DNA from 2 places in the Aeromicrobium tamlense genome. Region 1 is predicted to be linked to the other one. Evidence: riboswitches for the same ligand, from Rfam matches in the RefSeq annotation. Region 1 holds a riboswitch; the other holds the start of a gene.
What was found. Region 1 has a riboswitch for S-adenosylmethionine ahead of BJ975_RS03905 (aminotransferase class V-fold PLP-dependent enzyme). Riboswitches for the same ligand answer to the same signal wherever they lie in the genome.
Positions count from the first base shown of each region.

Region 2: it holds a riboswitch for S-adenosylmethionine, as region 1 does, so the genes downstream of both, thrC (threonine synthase) here and BJ975_RS03905 (aminotransferase class V-fold PLP-dependent enzyme) in region 1, are expected to answer to the same signal.

Region 1 covers NZ_JACBZN010000001.1:767,835-771,229, forward strand. The annotation lists gene BJ975_RS03895 (fibronectin type III domain-containing protein) at 1-246, opposite strand, end outside; gene BJ975_RS03900 (dicarboxylate/amino acid:cation symporter) at 278-1,735, opposite strand; SAM riboswitch class IV at 1,895-2,019, shown strand; gene BJ975_RS03905 (aminotransferase class V-fold PLP-dependent enzyme) at 2,036-3,385, shown strand.
Region 2 covers NZ_JACBZN010000001.1:2,596,917-2,600,311, reverse strand. The annotation lists gene BJ975_RS12825 (alpha,alpha-trehalose-phosphate synthase (UDP-forming)) at 1-12, opposite strand, end outside; gene BJ975_RS12820 (DUF3263 domain-containing protein) at 125-415, shown strand; gene BJ975_RS12815 (LytR C-terminal domain-containing protein) at 417-977, shown strand; gene otsB (trehalose-phosphatase) at 1,008-1,781, shown strand; SAM riboswitch class I at 1,855-1,967, shown strand; gene thrC (threonine synthase) at 1,976-3,241, shown strand; gene BJ975_RS12800 (MoaD/ThiS family protein) at 3,274-3,395, shown strand, end outside.

The DNA of each region.
Region 1 (3,395 bases):
CTTGCCGTCGTCGTCCTGGTAGCAGCCGCTGATCGGCGTGCACCACTGGTCGGCGGGCAGGGCATCGAGGGCGCGACCCATGTCGTCGTTGAGGCACGGCTGGTCGTCACCGCCGTCGACCCAGGTGATGGTCGCGGCCTTCGCGGGCACGAGCAGGCCCTGTCCGGATAGCAGGATGGTCGTCGCGAGCGCGAACGCCAGGAGCAGGTGCAGCGGCCGGGGCAGGCGCAGGGACTTCGAGGTCACGAGGACTCCTTCGGTGGGGGGGGGTGCGGGGTCAGCGGGTGGAGCCGAGCGGACGGCGCTCGGTGGGACGGTCGTCGATCGAGCAGGCGCCGACGGGGACGCCGCGGGCCACGGGGATCTCGCCGACCGCGGCCTCGAGGCGCTCCTTGGCCGAGGCCTCGTGCGGGACGACGGCCTCCTTGCGGCCGGCGAACACGTCGTCGTCGAGACGTCCGACGCGGCGAGCCACCACGGTGGCCGCGACCGCGGCGGCGGTGACGTTGGTCATCGTGCGCGCCATGTCGACGATCGCGCTGATCGGCAGCGTGAGGATGACGACCTCGAGCGGCAGGCCGGCCGCGGTGAGCACGGTGGTGGCCACGATCGTGGCGGTGCCGGGGACGCCGGCGGTGCCGATCGACACCAGGAGGCACAGCACGACGAGCAGCGCGTAGTCCGCCAGCCCGTAGGACAGTCCGAGGCCGTTGATGGCGTAGACCGCGAGCATGATCGGCCAGATGCCGGCGCAGCCCGGCATGCCGATCGTGGTGCCGAGCGGCGCGGTGAAGCCGGCGACGTCGGACGGGACGCCCACGCGCTGGGTCAGCACCGTGGTGGTGACGGGCAGGGTGCCGGCGCTGCTCTGCGTCGTGAACGCGGTGCTCTGTGCCGGGAAGATCTTGCGGAAGAACGCGAGCGGGCTCACGTGGGCGGCGCTGCGCAGGATCACCGCGTTCACGACGAACGTGTGCACGAAGCAGGCGACGTAGCCGACCACCAGCAGGCCCAGCAGCGAGAGCAGCTGGTCGCGGCGGCCGACCGCGGAGGAGGCGGCGCCCGCCGTCAGCACCAGGACCGCGTAGGGGGTCAGGGCGATGACGTAGCCGACGGCCTTGTAGATGATGACGCGGCCGGCCTCGACGAGGTTCAGGAACGGCGCGACCGTCTTCGGCGACCGCTCCGCGACGACCGCGGTGGCCACCGCGACGAGCAGCGTGAAGACGATGATCGGGATGATGTTGTTCTCCGAGACGTCCTTGACGATGTTCGTCGGGAAGAACCCGATGAAGACCTCGGCGAACGGCTTCTGGATCTCGTCGAGGGAGCGGGTGTCGACGCCGGCGGTCTCGAGGTCGGCGTTCTTGCCGATCCCCAGCTCGAGGGTGAGCCCGAGCGTCAGCAGGATGGCGATGAGGTTCATGCCGAGCAGCCACGCCGTGGACGAGAGGCCGATCGTGCGGAGCTTCGCGGTGGAGCCGAGCGACGTGACGCTGGACAGGATGGACACGATCACCAGCGGCGCGACGATCGCCAGCAGCAGGTTGATGTAGATCCGCCCGAGCGGTGCGAGGTAGTCGACGTGGTCGCGGAAGACGACGCCGACGGCGGCGCCGACGACCAGCGCCCCGATCGTCAGCACGGCGAAGTTCACGCCGATGCGGCCCAGGACCCACACGCCCGCGAACAGGCCGAAGGTCACGGCCAGGGCCACCAGGTTCCACGTGTCCACGCGGCTCCTCCTCGAGATCGGCGCGGGTCGGATCCCGGGCGCTGATGGTGATCCTGTCGGTCGGTGAGCGCGTCGAATGGCGATCTCAATTATTGGGACGACGTCCGCATGATGAGATTTGTCGTGGTAGTCCGAGCCGACTGGCAGGCTCTCGCCCACGGTCACGAGTGCCAGCCGCGTCCTCGACGCACAGCCCCGGCTTGCTGGTCGGCAACCCTCCGTCGCGGCGGGGTGCTCCGGGTGAGGACCGGGCCTCGGCCGACCGGCCGGGGCAAGCGCGAGTCACCCCGGAGGTCCTCCATGTCGTCTGTCCTGTCCCACGCCGACTGCCCGCTGCTGCCCCTCGTGGGCGCCGACGTCACCGTCCCCCTCGTCGACGGACGGTCGGTGCGTCACGTCAATCTCGACGGCGCGGCCAGCGCGCCCGCGCTGGCCTCCGTCGCCGAGCGCGTGAACGCCGTGCTGCCCTGGTACGCCAGCGTCCACCGCGGCGCCGGCTACGCCTCGCAGGTGTCGACCGCGCTGTACGAGCAGGCGCGCGAGGCCGTCGGCTCGTTCGTCGGCGCGCGTTCCGCCGACGTCACGATCTTCACGCGCAACACCACCGATGCCACCAACCTGCTGGCGGGCGCGGTGCCCGGGCGGGTGCTGGTGCTCGACGTGGAGCACCACGCGAACCTGCTGCCGTGGCGGCGCAGCCTCGGCGGCTGCGAGGTGCTCGGGGTCCAGGCCACCGTCGGTGCCACCTTGAAGGCGCTCGCCTCGGTGCTGTCGCGGCGCCAGATCAGCCTGCTGTCGGTCACGGGCGCCTCGAACGTCACGGGGGAGTCGCTGCCGATCGACGCGGTCGTCGACCTCGCCCACCGGTACGGCGCGCGGGTCTTCGTCGACGGCGCGCAGCTGCTGGCCCACCGGTCGCTCTCGCTGGCCGAGTCGGGTGTCGACTACGTCGCCTTCTCCGGCCACAAGGTGCATGCCCCGTTCGGCGCGGGTGCGCTCGTGGGCCGTCCTGACTGGCTCGAGGGGATCGAGCCGTACCTGGCCGGTGGCGGGGCGGTGCGGCGGATCACCGACGAGGACGTCGAGTGGACCGACGGGCCCGCCCGGCACGAGGCGGGCACGCCGAACCTCGTCGGTGCCGTCGCCCTGGCGGCCGCAGCGGAGGCGCTGTCGTCGCTCGAGCCCGACGCGGTGGCCGCGCACGAGTCCTCGCTGCGCTCGCGACTGGTGGAGGGCCTGCGCGAGCTCCCCGGCGTCGACGTCGCGCGGATCTGGTCGGACTCGGCCGAGCCGATCGGCGTGGTGACGTTCCGCCTCGAGGGAGTCGATCCGGGTCTGCTGGCGGCGTTCCTGGCGGCCGAGCACGGTGTGTCCGTGCGTGACGGCCGGTTCTGCGCTCACCCGCTGCTCGACCGACTCGGCTGGGGCGACGGCGCGGTCCGGGCGAGCATCGGCGTGGGCAGCCGCGCCGAGGACGTCGAGCGCCTCCTGTCCGGCGTGCGCGCCTGGGTGGCGGGGGAGCGCGCGGCCGAGTACCGCCGCGAAGCCGGGGTGTGGGTCGTCGTGGACGACCCCCGCCCGACTCCGGCGTCCCTCGACATCGACCGCCTCGTCGCCACCGCGGCGGCCTGCGCGCCGGTCACCGTCTGACCGCCGCGCC
Region 2 (3,395 bases), 1.8 Mb from region 1:
CTCGGGCGCCATGCGGCCAGCCTAGAGGAGAACGGGCCCGCCCGCCGCGGACCTCACGCGGTGGGGCGACGGTTTCGGCGAACGGGAATGACAAGCGTGTGATTTCGCCGGTACAGTCGGGCACATGGCAGCGGTGGAGAGTCACGACCAAGCGGTCCGCGACGGCGCATTGTCCGATCGCGACCGCGAGATGCTCGAGCTCGAGCGCCTGTGGTGGAAGTACGCCGGCGCCAAGGAGCAGGCGATCCGCGACAAGTTCGACATGACCGCCACCCGCTACTACCAGATCCTCAACGCGCTGATCGACTCCGAGGACGCGCTCGCGCACGACCCGCTGCTCGTCAAGCGCCTGCGCCGCCTCCGTTCGCAGCGCCAGCGTCAGCGCCAGGCCCGGCGTACCGGCTCCGACCGCTGAGGTGGAGGAGCAGCCGCCCCTCGAACCGCGCGACGACCGGCGTGAGCCCGAGCGTCGTCGCCCGTGGCACGTCGTCGTGCTGCCCGCCGTCTGGCTGATCCTCGGTGCCCTCGGCGGCTGGGCGATCATCGAGGCCGTCCGCGAGGACGAGGCGCCCGCGCAGTCCGCGCAGCGCACCAGCACGGGCCCGACGTCCAAGCCCACGAAGAAGGCCTCCGCGAAGCCGAAGCCGAAGAAGACGACCGAGCCCACCGCCGAGCCCACGACCGAGCCGACCACCGAGCCCACCGCGACCCGGTCGATCGGCGTCTCGGTCTACAACCAGATCGGCATCGGCGGCCTCGCCGCCCGCGTCGCCGGCCAGGCCCGTGCCGCCGGCTGGACCGTCGGCGCCGTGGCCGACTGGCGCGGTGGGGTCCCGCAGGACACCGTCTACTACCCGGCGGGACGCCAGGCCGAGGCCGCGCTGCTCGGCAGCGACCTCGGGATCGTGCGCCTCATGCCCGCCACGGGGAACATGTCCACCAGCAACCTGACGGTCGTGCTGGCCAGCCCCCGCTGACCCCTCGTGCGGCCGCGCCATACTCTTCCCATGACTGATCCGGGGCGCACCCTGCTCGCGCTGGACTTCGACGGCACGCTCGCGCCGATCGTCGAGGACCCCGCGTCGGCGTACATCCACCCCGAGTCCCTCGCGGCGCTGCGGCGTCTCGGGCCGATCCTGGGGACGATCGCGATCATCACCGGACGTCCCGTCGACCAGGTGCGCCGGCTCGGCCGCTTCGAGGAGGGCGACGGCCTGGAGCACCTGGTCGTCTGCGGCCAGTACGGCGCCGAGCGCTGGGACGCCGCCACGGGCGAGCTGACCCGGCCGTCGCGCCCCGAGGCCGTCTCGCAGCTGGCCGCGCGCCTGCCGCAGTGGATGCGCGAGCACGATGCGTCGCGCATCCGGGTCGAGGACAAGGGCCTGGCGATCGCGCTGCACACGCGCGGCGTCGCGCCGGGCCTGCTCGACGAGCTGGCTCCGCAGATCGAGGCGCTCGCCACCGAGGTCGGCCTGCACCTCGAGCCCGGCCGCCAGGTGATCGAGCTGCGCGCCTCGGGCACCGACAAGGGCCAGACCCTGCGCGGCATCATCGGCCGCGTCTCGCCCGGTGCGGTCATCTACGCCGGCGACGACCTCGGCGACCTGCCGGCGTTCCGCGAGGCCATCGCCCTGCGCGAGCAGGGGATGGACGTCACCCTCGTGTGCTCGGCCTCCGAGGAGCAGGACGCGCTCGTCGCGCTCGCCGACGTGGTGCTCGACGGGCCCGACGACGTCGCGGCCTGGCTCGGCGACCTCGCCGACCGGTTCGCCCCGGTCTGACGCTCGCCCCTCCCGCTCGTCTCGGCATCCGGACGAAGTGGACGTATCGTGAGACGCGCCCCTAGGCTGGCATCACTCATCCCGAGGGGCAGAGGGACACGGCCCGACGAAGCCCCAGCAACCAGCCGACCACCGGCCAGGTGCTAATTCCGTCCGCGGTCGAACGCCGGCCCGGAGAGATGAATGGAGTCGTCGTGAGTGTCACGATCCCTGACCGCACCACCCTTCGCGAGGGTGCCTTCGGCCCCGCCACCGCCCTGAAGTGCCGCGAGTGCGGCGCCACGCGCGAGCTCGGTCCCCACTACGCCTGCTACGAGTGCTTCGGCCCGCTCGAGATCGCCTACGACTTCGGCACGGTCACCCGCGAGCAGATCGAGGCCGGCCCCACGAACATCTGGCGCTACAAGGCGCTGCTGCCCGTCCCCGCCGACATCGAGGACAGCCCCAACCTCGAGCCGGGCTTCACCCGCCTGCTCGACGCGCGCAACCTCGCGGCCGAGCTGGGCCTGTCGAAGCTGTGGGTCAAGGACGACAGCACGAACCCCACCAACTCCTTCAAGGACCGCGTCGTCGCCTGCGCGCTCAGCGCCGCGCGCGAGTTCGGCAGCAAGGTCTTCGCCTGTCCGTCGACCGGCAACCTCGCCAACGCGGTCGCGGCCGCGGGCGCCCGCGCCGGCATCCGCACGGTCGTGTTCATCCCGAGCAACCTCGAGACGCCCAAGCAGGTGAACTCGGCGATCTTCACCGACAACCTGGTCGCCGTCGACGGGAACTACGACGACGTCAACAAGCTGGCCAGCGAGATCGCCGGCGAGGACGAGGGCTGGGCGTTCGTCAACGTCAACGTGCGGCCGTTCTACGCCGAGGGCTCCAAGACGCTCGGCTACGAGATCGCCGAGCAGCTCGGCTGGCGCCTGCCCGACCAGATCGTCATCCCCGTCGCCTCGGGCTCCCAGCTGACGAAGGTGCACAAGGCCTTCCAGGAGCTCATCGCGCTGGGCCTGGTCGAGGACAAGCCGTACCGCGTCTTCGGCGCGCAGGCGCAGGGCTGCAACCCCGTCGCCACCGCGTTCAAGGACGGCGTCGACGCGATCCGGCCGGTGCGGCCCGACACGATCGCCAAGTCGCTCGCGATCGGCAACCCCGCCGACGGCATCTACGTGCTCGACATCGCGCGCGGCACCGGCGGCGGCGTCGAGGAGGTCGACGACGACCAGATCCGCGACGCGATCGTCCTGCTCGCGCGCACCGAGGGCATCTTCACCGAGACCGCCGGTGGCACCACCGTGGCCGTGCTGAGGAAGCTCGTCGAGACGGGCCAGCTGGACCCCGAGCTCGAGACCGTCGTGATCAACACCGGTCACGGCCTCAAGACGCTCGACGCGGTCGCCGGTTCCGTCGGCCCGCGCGCCACGATCGCCCCCACCTACGACGCCTTCGCCGCGGCCGGCATCGCCTGAGCCGTCCGACCGAAACCACCCGAGGAGCCCCCATGGCCGTGTCCGTCCGCATCCCCACGATCCTGCGCAGCTACACGAACGACGAGTCGCAGGTCAGCGCCGAGGGCGACCGCCTCAGCGCCGTGCTCGACTCGCTCGAGACCGCCTACCCCGG